2 regions of the Venatorbacter sp. C2-1 genome follow, and region 2 is predicted to be linked to the other one. Evidence: predicted binding sites of a transcription regulator. Region 2 holds the regulator's gene; the other holds the start of a gene.
The links. Region 2 encodes FNR, which switches genes on or off when oxygen is low (the NO sensors DNR and NnrR bind a similar motif). Its sites were predicted from a motif close to TTGATNTANATCAA; they were not measured.
Positions count from the first base shown of each region.

Region 1: MT343_RS19315 (M43 family zinc metalloprotease) is a predicted target of FNR. The motif match lies at 845-858, and genes of this name have one in related genera.

Region 1 covers NZ_CP094879.1:4,274,957-4,280,502, forward strand. The annotation lists gene atpB (F0F1 ATP synthase subunit A) at 1-327, opposite strand, end outside; gene MT343_RS19310 (F0F1 ATP synthase subunit I) at 351-719, opposite strand; gene MT343_RS19315 (M43 family zinc metalloprotease) at 1,092-2,018, shown strand; gene MT343_RS19320 (hypothetical protein) at 2,098-3,333, shown strand; gene MT343_RS19325 (hypothetical protein) at 3,566-4,765, shown strand; gene MT343_RS19330 (ParB/RepB/Spo0J family partition protein) at 4,783-5,546, opposite strand, start outside.
Region 2 covers NZ_CP094879.1:2,464,980-2,470,525, reverse strand. The annotation lists gene ttcA (tRNA 2-thiocytidine(32) synthetase TtcA) at 1-237, opposite strand, end outside; gene MT343_RS10900 (hypothetical protein) at 361-855, opposite strand; gene fnr (fumarate/nitrate reduction transcriptional regulator Fnr) at 1,128-1,895, opposite strand; gene MT343_RS10890 (sulfite exporter TauE/SafE family protein) at 1,981-2,643, opposite strand; gene ccoS (cbb3-type cytochrome oxidase assembly protein CcoS) at 2,640-2,834, opposite strand; gene MT343_RS10880 (heavy metal translocating P-type ATPase) at 2,838-5,282, opposite strand; gene MT343_RS10875 (FixH family protein) at 5,279-5,546, opposite strand, start outside.

The sequences.
Region 1 (5,546 bases), 1.8 Mb from region 2:
TTTAACGGTGTTGTCGATAAACTCGACGATCATTTCCACGAAGTTCTGGAAGCCGGTAGGCACCGCAGTGGTGGCCTTTTTGGCAGCACGCCAGAACAAAAACATCAGCATAGCGCCGAGACCGAAAGACCAGCCAAGGGAATCCACGTGTACCGCAGAAAAGCCCATATCTGCTGCTTCCTGGCCGCTGTGAGCCATAGTCCAGGTCGCTTCAGTCAGTTCAGTTTCAGTACCATCCGCATTATGACGAACATAACCAGCAGGCAGTTTGCCGTAGGTCAGATTGGTTAAATGGTGCGAGATATACTCTTGGGAGTTACCAGCCATTGTTCACTCTCAATTCCAAAGGTTTATAAATTAGCTATCTTTGCTGCGGCCAGATGGCCCAGCTGCACTGTTATGAACGCAGCAAACAGTGCCAGAACATTCAGAGGCTCGACGCGCTGAAAAATCACAGCAAAACTCAGCGCCGTCAGCACAAATTTCCAGGATTCCCCCTGGTAAAACGACTGTACGATCTGTACAGAAGACCGGGCTCCGCTATAACGGAACGCACGCCAGACAAAGTACGCATTAGGCAGGGCGCAGGTTAAGCCCCCCAACAATGCCGACTTGGCGGCTACATCGCTATGCAACCAGGCAACCAATGCGGCCAGAACCGTCAGGATCAGTTGTAAAATCACGATCCGGTAGGCCGGAGGACGCGGTATGCCTGTCATCCTTAGCCCCACAATTGGTCAAAAATCTGCAACAGCCTATTTTAAGGCGCGGTGATTATATTGGCTCGACCCTTCAGCTTCAACCGAAACCGGGGGGCAAAACGAGAATAATTCGACCAATAGGTATGATGCAGGTCAGGCAAAGGCTGAATCCCGCGCCAGTTTGAGCTGCGCGAGTCCCAACGTCAGGATTTGTCAGGCTTACGTAAGAAAGTGATGACTTACTTAATGCTGCCTGAGCGCCACTCTCAGACGCCCCGTGGCATCCTGACGTTTATGCCTCCGAAGGGTACACAGAGTTCTATCAATAGCCATTTGCATTCGCCCTTCACACGCATAGGCTGCCCCTTTTGCTTTTGTCCGGAACAACCAATGAAGAAGGGAATCCTCTTACTGCTGCTATCGCTGCTCAGTGCCTGCGGCGGCGACAATAACTCATCCCAGAGCCCTACGCCACAGCCAGAAAACCCCGACACGCCTGTCGCCGGCCTGACCATCCCGGTGGTGGTTCATATCATGGAGCATCCCGCGTCTGATGACAGCCGTATCAGCGTTGCTAAAGTTCACTCGCAGATAGCCGCACTGAACCGTGCATTCAACCGCCAGAATGATGACCTGAGCCAGGTGCCGGCAGAGTTTCAGCCATTTATCGCCGATATGCAGATCCGCTTTGAACTGGCCACAACCGACCCGCAGGGGCAACCAACCACCGGCATTACCCGCACCACGCAGAATATTGAGCTGGCACCGGAGGAATACCGCTGGGGTTATCGCTATCTGCATTACAGCGCTTTAGGTGGTAAAGACCCCTGGCCACGGGAGCGCTATCTCAATATCTGGGTCAGTGATATGCGCGACCACCATGGCAGAGTTGGGCTGGCCGGACGCGCCAGCCTGCCCGGCGACCCGGCGGAAGAAGATGGTGTGCTTATTGCCACTTTGGCCTTTGGCACAGAACCGCCACTGGAGCAGGGGCTGCATCTGGGCAAAACCACCGCCCACGAAGTCGGCCACTGGCTGGGGCTGAAACACATCGCCGGTGAGCAGGAGAGCTGTAACGTTGATGACGGCATCAGTGATACACCACTGAGCAGCAGCAATTACGGCGGCCTGAACCCCTCCCACCCAAGTTCAACCTGCGGCAGCGCCGATATGTTTATGAACTATATGTCACTGGCCCGTGACGAGAGCCTGCTGATGTTCAGTCAGGGTCAGAAAGCTGCGATCTGGTCGGTACTTAACGAAGGAGGAGAGCGACACTCGCTGTTGCAGAACAATCAACCTCTGCCTGCTCAATAACAGAAAAGTCGGCATTTATCTCGATAAATGACTCCGATATTAATAAACTCCGTCCCTGTTACTTTTTTCAGGGACTGAAATGAAACACCTCATCTTTATCGCCTCAGCCATAGTGCTGGCGGCCTGCAATGGCAACAATAAAGCAACACTGGCCGAGGTTCGGCCGATCGGCAAAATCGGCACAAACACGCCGACTTATGTATTCAAAAGCTCCGCCGGCGGCAAAATCAACTACCGCGGCTCGTGCCGGAGTGACAAGCAATACGCCCACCGTGGCGTAAATGAAATTTCCTTCACACCTTTAAAAGAAGGCATTTACAGCGACTGCTCCCTGCAGCTTATCGACGACAGCGGCAACAGCAGCGAAATTCTCTATATCAGCACCTTTGAAATCGACGCCCCGAAACGCCTGCTTGAGACGCACTCTTTCATCATGGACTACGATGGCAACGGCACAGAAGAGGTCTACCTTTCAACCCGCACAGAAAGTTTTGATGATTACGGAATAGTCACTGCTTATTCTGGCGAGACAAAAAAGAAACCAGAATGGTGGTCAGGCAGGGAGGACCCCTACGCTTACAAGCAACAAAACACTTATCGTGAAGACGGAAGAATATTGTCAAACTTAGAGGATAACGACGGCGACGGTATTTTCGAGCAGCAGAAAAACTGGGAATATTCCCCCGATGGCAGCATTGCACAGATCATCACCCGCAACCTGCCTTCCGGCGAAATCAGTGAGACAGAAACTCATAATTACAGCAACGCTGGTCGCAACCTTTTAATCGAATGGCACAACAGCAATGGCGACCTGGTCAAAACCAAAACCTATACCTACGACCGGCATGGCAACACGCTGGAGGTGGCCGATGACGATTATGCTGACGGCATTATAGATTGGCGCGAAGTCAGTACCTTTGACCGGGACAATAATCAGATAAGCAGGCAAAAATACCGCCGGCAACAAGACTCTGAGACACTGACAGAGAACTGCAGCTACCGTTACGACTATTACCCGCGCCTGATTAAAAGCAACTGCAATAACTCCTGGGGTGCCTCTGAGGATATCTACACCTACGGTCGGTCGGAGTCTGGAAGTTTTATAAAAACGGTGAGTTTCAATAACGGCGAGCTTTCAGGTACTGATATTGAATATCAGAATCAGCGTGGAGAAACAGTGAGAGCTGAAGTTGGCATAGAGAGAGAATTATCCACAATAATAACAAGCGATTATGATGAGCTGGGCAATATCTCCCGTATAGTGTTTAAAGATTCATACTCACTCCAGACAATAACTTTCCAGTATGAATATTAAAGGGAGCACAACTCCCTTTATTTGATATGCGCCAGAATGCTGCCGTCTGATCGGTATTAGAAAAGGACGGAGAGAAGCACTCGCTGCTGCAGAACAGCCAGCTTCTGCCTGCTCAATAACGGAAAAGTCGGCATTTATCTCGATAAATGACTCCAATATTAATAAACTCCATCCCTGTTACTTTTTTTCAGGGACTGAAATGAAACACCTCATCTTTATCGCCTCAGCCATAGTGCTGGCGGCCTGCAATGGCAACAATAAAGCAACACTAGCCGAGGTTCGGCCGATCGGCAAAATCGGCACAAACACGCCGACTTATGTATTCAAAAGCTCCGCCGGCGGCAAAATCAACTACCGCGGCTCATGCCGGAGTGACAAGCGATACGCCCACCGTGGCGTAAATAAAATTTACTTTACCCGTTTGAAAGAAGGCATTTACAGCGACTGCTCCCTGCAGCTTATCGACGACAGCGGCAACAGCAGCGAAATTCTCTATATCAGCACCTTTGAAATCGACGCCCCGAAACGCCTGTTTGAGACGCATTCGTTCATCGAGTACCATGATGGCAGCGGCCCAGAAGAGATCTACCTTGAAACCCGCACAGTCAATTTTAACGATTACGGAATGATCACTGCTTACTCCAGAGAGATAAAAAAGAAAGCAGAAGGGTGGTCAGGTAGGGACACCTCCGCTTACAAGCAACAAAACACTTATCGTGAAGACGGAAAAATCCTGTCCAGCCTGAGGGATGGCGACGACGACGGTATTTTCGAGCAGCAGACAAGCTGGGAATATTCCCCCGATGGCAGCATTGCACAGATCATCACCCGCAACCTGATTTCCGGCGAAATCAGCGAGACAGAAACTCATAATTACAGCAACGCTGGTCGCAACCTTTTAATCGAATGGCACAACAGCAATGGCGACCTGATCAAAACCAAAACCTATACCTACGACTGGCATGGCAACACGCTGGAGGTGGCCGATGACGATTATGCTGACGGCATTATAGATTGGCGCGAAGTCAGTACCTTTGACCAGAACGATAATCAGATAAGCAGACAACTATACCGCCGGCAACAGGGATCTGAGACACCGACAGAGAGCTGCAGCTACCGTTACGACCATTACCCGCGTCTGATTAAAAGCAACTGCAATAACTCCTGGGGTACCTCTGAGACTATCTACACCTACGGCCGGTCGGAGTCCGGAAGTTTTATAAAAACGGTGAGCTTCAATAACGGCGAGCTTTCAGGTACTGATATTGAATATCAGAATCAGCGTGGACAGACGGTTAGACTTGAATCATTTTATGAAGAAGACAACGGACCTACTTTTACTTTTAGCTATGATGAGCTGGGCAATTTTTCCCGTACCGAGTTTGAATTCAGAACAACCTCAATCACAATAACTTTCCAGTATGAGTATTAAAGGGAGCACAGCTCCCTTTATTTGATATGCGCCAGAATGCCGTCCAGCTCATCCAGATTGGTGTAGTTAATCACCAGCTGGCCTTTGCCTTTGGCACTGTGCTTGATGGCGACTTTGGCGCCCAGACGATCGCCCAGTAAACGCTCCAGACGCTGAATATCCGGGTTGGGTTTGCTGGCGGTTTTATCTGCGCTTTTGCCTTCCTGCAGATGACGCACCAGCGCTTCGGTCTGACGCACGGTCAGCGTACGGCTGACAACCTGCGCCGCGGCTTCGCTCTGTTGGCCACCACTTAAGCCGAGCAAGGCGCGGGCATGGCCCATTTCGATATCACCGTGCTCGAGCAGGCGCTTTACGTCTTCGTTCAGGTTCATCAGACGCAGCAGGTTGGCCACGGTGGCGCGGTTTTTACCCACAGCCTCGGCAACTTCCATCTGCGTCAGTTCAAACTCGTGCTGCAGGCGGTGCAGAGCTGCCGCTTCTTCCATCGGATTCAGGTTTTCACGCTGAATATTCTCAATCAGCGCCATGGCAATGGCAGCATCGTCGGCCACGTCACGAATCAAAGCCGGAACGGTATCGAGCTGCGCCAGCTGGCAGGCGCGCCAGCGGCGCTCACCGGCAATAATTTCAAAACGATCGTCGGCACTGGCCAGCGGACGCACCACAATCGGCTGCATCAGACCCTGCGCCTTAATAGAGGCCGCCAGTTCTTCCAGTGCTTCCGGCTGAATGTCTTTGCGCGGCTGATACTGGCCCGGCTGAATCCACTCGACCGGCA
Region 2 (5,546 bases):
CTTCTGATCCATATTCACCGCCACGATATCAAAGTGAATCGGTGCGCTTTTCTGCAGACTCAGCAGAATATCGAGCATGGTGTACGAATCTTTACCGCCGGACAGGCAAACCATGACCTTATCGCCGTCTTCGATCATGCGGTAGTCTTCGATGGCCTTGCCGACATTGCGGCGCAGGCGCTTCTGCAGTTTGTTGAACTCGAGTTGCTCTTTGCGCTCGGCAGCGGATTCGATCATAAAAACACCCTGAATAATTGCGCCCGCTTTATAGCAGAATGCATCGGGTGAAGGAACCGCCTGCGCAGGTCAGGCAGTTAAAAAGGAATGTTGTTCGGGGACTTTGAGAAAAGGTACGCCTGCTCAGGCTGCACGGTCGAGCAGGGCGGTGGCGGCACCGAGACTGGCACAGAACTCTTCAATGCTGACACCACTGCGGGGATGGTAAAAACGTTTCCACAGACGTGCGAGCTGTTCTGCGGTTGCATCGGCGGGCAGAACAAAATCATCATTGCGGGCATAGATAAACCAGGCAATGGCGGTGGCATAAGACAGATTGGTGGTCAGCTCGGCATGAGGGTGACTGAGAAAATCATGCTGGCTGGCAAGGCCGCGCACGGTGCTGGCCAGTTCAGGCTGTTGTGCCAGATAAGCGTCCCATACATGGCGGTGGGTCAGGCTGTGAATGCGGTAAATGCCGAGAGCCCGTTGACCGGCGGCTTTGAGATGCGATCCAAGAGCCGATTCTTGAGCCGCAGTTGCCAGCAGCAGGGTGCTGGCCATCGGGTTACTAACCCCGATGCGTTGCAGGGTTGGCTGGATTACCCAGCGGGTCAGTTCATTTGCGCAGATGCCCATGGTCACCTCCTTATACGTCATATCGGCTGAATGACGCTGTTTCTGCAATCTTAGATCAGATTATTTTATCTGCTGCGGTTTTATACCAATTGCCAATAGATAGCCTGGATACCGGCGCCAGAAAAATAACGTCTGTTCAGCCTTTATTCTGGTAAAAGCATTTCCCGTACCAGAGGGCGTTGCATAAGTGTTCATAAGCAGAAAACAGGCATAAGAGGGCAGGCATAAAAAAACCGGCCTCTGGCCGGTTTTTTTGCTTACGGGTGAGCGGCTTACTCTTGCGGGTGAGCGGCACACTCTTTTTCAGTATTCAGGCCGGCCAGTTCATACAGCATATCGGGGTCCTGCAGAATCACTTCTTTACCCTGGGTTTCGATCAGGCCGTTCTTCTGGAAGCGGGTAAACACGCGGCTGATGGTTTCTACCGCGAGGCCCAGATAGTTACTGATATCCACCCGCGACATCGGCAGGCGGAAATGACTGGCCGAAAAACCACGACGGGAATAACGCTGGGAAATATCAATCAGGAAAGAGGCTACGCGTTCTTCGGCGTTTTTCTTGCTGAGCAGCAACATCATGTTCTGATCATGACGGATTTCGGTGCCCATGGTACGCATCAGCTGCTTACGCAGATCCGGCAGGTCATCGGCCAGACTGTCGAGTTGCTGCAGCGGAATTTCACAGACGGTGGTGGTTTCCAGCGCTTTGGCGGTTAACGGATAGTTGCCGTTATCATAACCGGCCAGGCCAACCAGCTCAGAGGCCAGGTGAAAACCGGTAATCTGTTCTTCACCGTTACTCGCCAGAGTGTAGGTTTTCAGGGCTCCGGTGCGAACGGCAAATACGGATTGAAACGCTTCGCCCTGCTGGAACAGCAGCTGACCTTTCTGGATCGGACGGCCACGGCGGATGATATCGTCGAGGCGCTCCATATCGGAATCGTTCAGGGACAATGGCAGACACAACGCATTCAGTGAGCAGGTCTGGCAGTGTGGTTGAGTGCCCCGCAGTGGAGCAGGCGCAACATGTGTCGTTTTCATGACTGATTCCTGAGTGAAACCCCGGTGTCGGAGTAAGTAACAAGTGCAGCAGTTGCGGCTATGTTCGGCATTAGCGCGCGATCTGTCAAGAAAGTAACCAGACCGATGCTGCCGTCCACAAACCAAATCCGATCAGTAATCCCCCGGCAACCTGACGCACGCGGTTGTTGCTCAGAAACGGCGTCAGTACATTGGCCGCCAGTGTGCTGGCAAACAGGGCTGGCAGGGTACCCAGACCAAAGGCGAACATCGCAGCGGCTCCCAGCAAAGGCTGGCCATTTGCGGCAACCCAGCTCAGCGTGCTGTAAATCAGGCCGCAGGGCAACCAGCCCCAGAGCATGCCCAGCCACAGACGATCAATCGCACGCGGAGATTGCATAAAACGGCGGGTCAGAGGCTGCAGGTGTTTCCAGATTCCCTGGCCCAGTTGCTCAATACGGGTCAGCATCAGTGACCAGCGGGCAATATAGAGCCCCATCAGTATCAGCATCAGCGCGGCCAGTGTCCGCAAGATCAGCATCAGCCACTGGTGCTGGCTCTGCAGCCACAGACCTGCGCTGGCGACTATCAGCCCGGCGATGCTGTAGCTCAGTATGCGCCCGGTGTTAAACAGCAGCGTCACCCGGACACGCTGAGTTCCAGCGCTGCTGCCAATAGCCGCAGCAATACCCCCGCACATCACCAGACAGTGGCTGGAGCCAAACAGGCCGAGCAGAAAGGCGGTCAGCAGCGACAGGGGTTCAATCATGGCTTGTCAGATGGGGTTTGATCGCTGTCGTCCTGACGGCGATTTATCGGCTCATCGTCATCAAACAGAATGCGGTGGGCGGGGGACTCCATGTCTTCAAACTGGCCGCTCTTCACCGCCCAGAAAAAGATCAGCACGGCAATGCCGATCAGCAGTAAAGACAGCGGTACCAGGATGTAAATGATATCCATCGATCAAACCTCAGAGGAGTCAGGAGCCGGCAGGCGATTCAGGCGCAGGGCGTTGGTGACCACCAGTAACGAACTGAATGACATGCCAATCGCAGCGGCCCAGGGCGGAACAAAACCTGCCGCTGCCACCGGTAATGCGATGAGATTGTACAGCAAAGCCCAGCCGATGTTCTGAGCAATAATACGGCGCGTCTTGGTGGCACCATCCAGAGCGGTCAGTAAGGTTTCCAGACGACCGTTGGTAAGCATGGCATCGGCGTTGGTCTTAGCCAGATCGGTGGCTTCGTTAACGGCCAGAGCAATATCAGCACCGGCCAGTACCGGCACATCGTTAATACCGTCGCCGACCATCATGACCCGCTCACCGGCCTGCTGCCAGGCGCGCACTGCGGCCAGTTTCTGTTCCGGCGAGACGCCGGTCTGCAGGTCGGTAATGCCCAGTGCATCCGCCACCACCTGACCGGATGCGCCGGGGTCGCCGGTCAGCAGAGACACGGCGATACCGCGTTGTTGAAGACCGCTGACAATTGACGCAGCGTTGCGGCGCAGGCTGTCATTCAGGCGCACCCAGGCCAGCGGTTGCTGATCACTGGCGAGCAGCAGCCACTGGCCAGCGGCCTTGTTGTCGGGCTCCGTCAGGGGGGCTGCTGGCCAGGCATAATCGGCGCGGCCAAAGCGCAGAGTGTGCCCGTTCCACTGGCCGCTGATGCCCTGGCCGGCGGTTTGTTCGGTGTTCTCTACGGCAGCCGCTTTTATGGTGCGGAAGGCACGGGCAATCGGATGGGTTGAGTGTTTCTCAAGGCCGGCGATCAGGGCCAGCAGCTGAGTTTCATCCAGATCCGCCAGAGGTTCGACCTGCTCCAGGGTTAGTTTGCCCTGGGTCAGGGTGCCGGTTTTATCGAATACCACCCGGTTTATCTGTGGCAGAACTTCCAGCACATGGCCTTTGCTGATTAACAATCCGCGTTCGCGCAGTGCGGCCGTGGCGGCTGTCAGAGCCGTTGGCGTAGCCAGCGACAGGGCGCAGGGGCAGGTTACAACCAGCACGCTGAGGGCGATGAAAAAGGCGTGTTCATCGCCTTGCAGCCACCAGAAAGTGAAGACCGAGCTGGAGATGATCAGCACCGCCGCAACAAAGTGGCTGGCAATTTTGTCGGCCAGCAGCGCAGCGCGCGGCTTCTCCTGCTGGGCACGGTCCATCAGGCGCATGATGGTCGATAACTGCGCTTCGGCGCCGGTCGCGGTGACCTTCATCAGCAGCGGGCTTTCAACGTTAAACGTACCGCCGATCAGGCGATCACCGGCTTTCTTGCTGATGGGCAGGTATTCGCCGGTCAGTGCGGCTTCATCAACCGAGCTGCGGCCTTCGATCACCACTCCGTCAGCGGGAATGGCATGGCCGGGTTTCAGACGCAGCACGTCACCAATACGGATGTCTTCACTGGCAATAACCTGCTCAACACCGTCGTCACCAACCTTTAACGCAATATTGGGCAGCAGCGTCAGCAGATTATTACCGGCTTTCCCCATCCGGTGACGGGCGCGCATTTCGAGAAAACGGCCAAGCAGCAGGAAGAAGGTAAACATACAGACCGAGTCAAAATACACCTCGACGCCCTGATTCATGGTGCTCCAGATGCTCGAACAGAATGCCAGCACAATGGCCAGCGATACGGGCACATCCATGGTCAGATGACGGGTGCGCAGATCACGCAGGGCAGCGGTAAAGAACGGCCGGGCGCTGAACAGCACCACCGGCAGGGTCATGACCATTGAGGCCAGGCGCATAAAAAATTCGTATTGCTCAGCCATGCCTACATACAGGGGCACCGCGAGCATCATCACCTGCATGGTGCCGATACCGGCAACCGCGAGACGGCGGATCGCCAGTTTACCCTCGCGATGGCGCTGCTCTTCCTGTTCAGTGGCAGAAAACGGCGAGGCTTTGTAGCCCAGGCGGTAAATCGCCTCGGCAATACTGGATACGGCAATCTGGTCGTACTGCCAGCGTACCACCAGGCGGTGGTTGGACAGGTTAAGTACAGCGTTTTTTACGCCCGGCAACTGGCTGATACGGTGCTCAATCAGCCAGGCACAGGCGGCACAGCTGATGCCGTCGATGATAAACGTGGCTTCCGCTTCGCCTTGCTGGTTGCCGCTCAGATGGGCGACAAAGCGCCGCTGCAGGGCTTCGCTGTCATACAGGGTGAGGGATTCGCGCGCCGAAAGATCGCTGTCTTCCAGTTCAGCCGGCGACAGTTCCGGCAGTTCGGTGCGGTGGCGGTAATAGTCTTTCAGGCCACTGGCGACGATGGTTTCGGCAATGGCTTTGCAGCCCGGGCAGCACATCGGCTGCCGTTGGCCATCAATCAGGGTTGACCAGCGCTCACCTTCGGTGGTGGCTTCACCACAGTGAAAACAGCGCTCTTGGGCTGAATGGGCATTCATTTGGCGTGTAAGTTAATAACCTTGTCAGCTTCAATCAGTTCGGTACCACGGATACGCCACTGCTGTTCGTGGCTGAGCAGCCAGATATGGCGGCGTTCCGGCAATACCAGTTCATTGACACCGGCATAGTGGCCATCGCCCAGGCGTTGCAGCAGCACGGTCAGGTCACGTTCCTGCAGGGTAGGGTGAATCAGCTGCAGTTGCAGGGTTGCAGGTTCTTCATCCAGATAGCCGTTCAGGGCCAGGTGGATTTCGTTTTCGCTG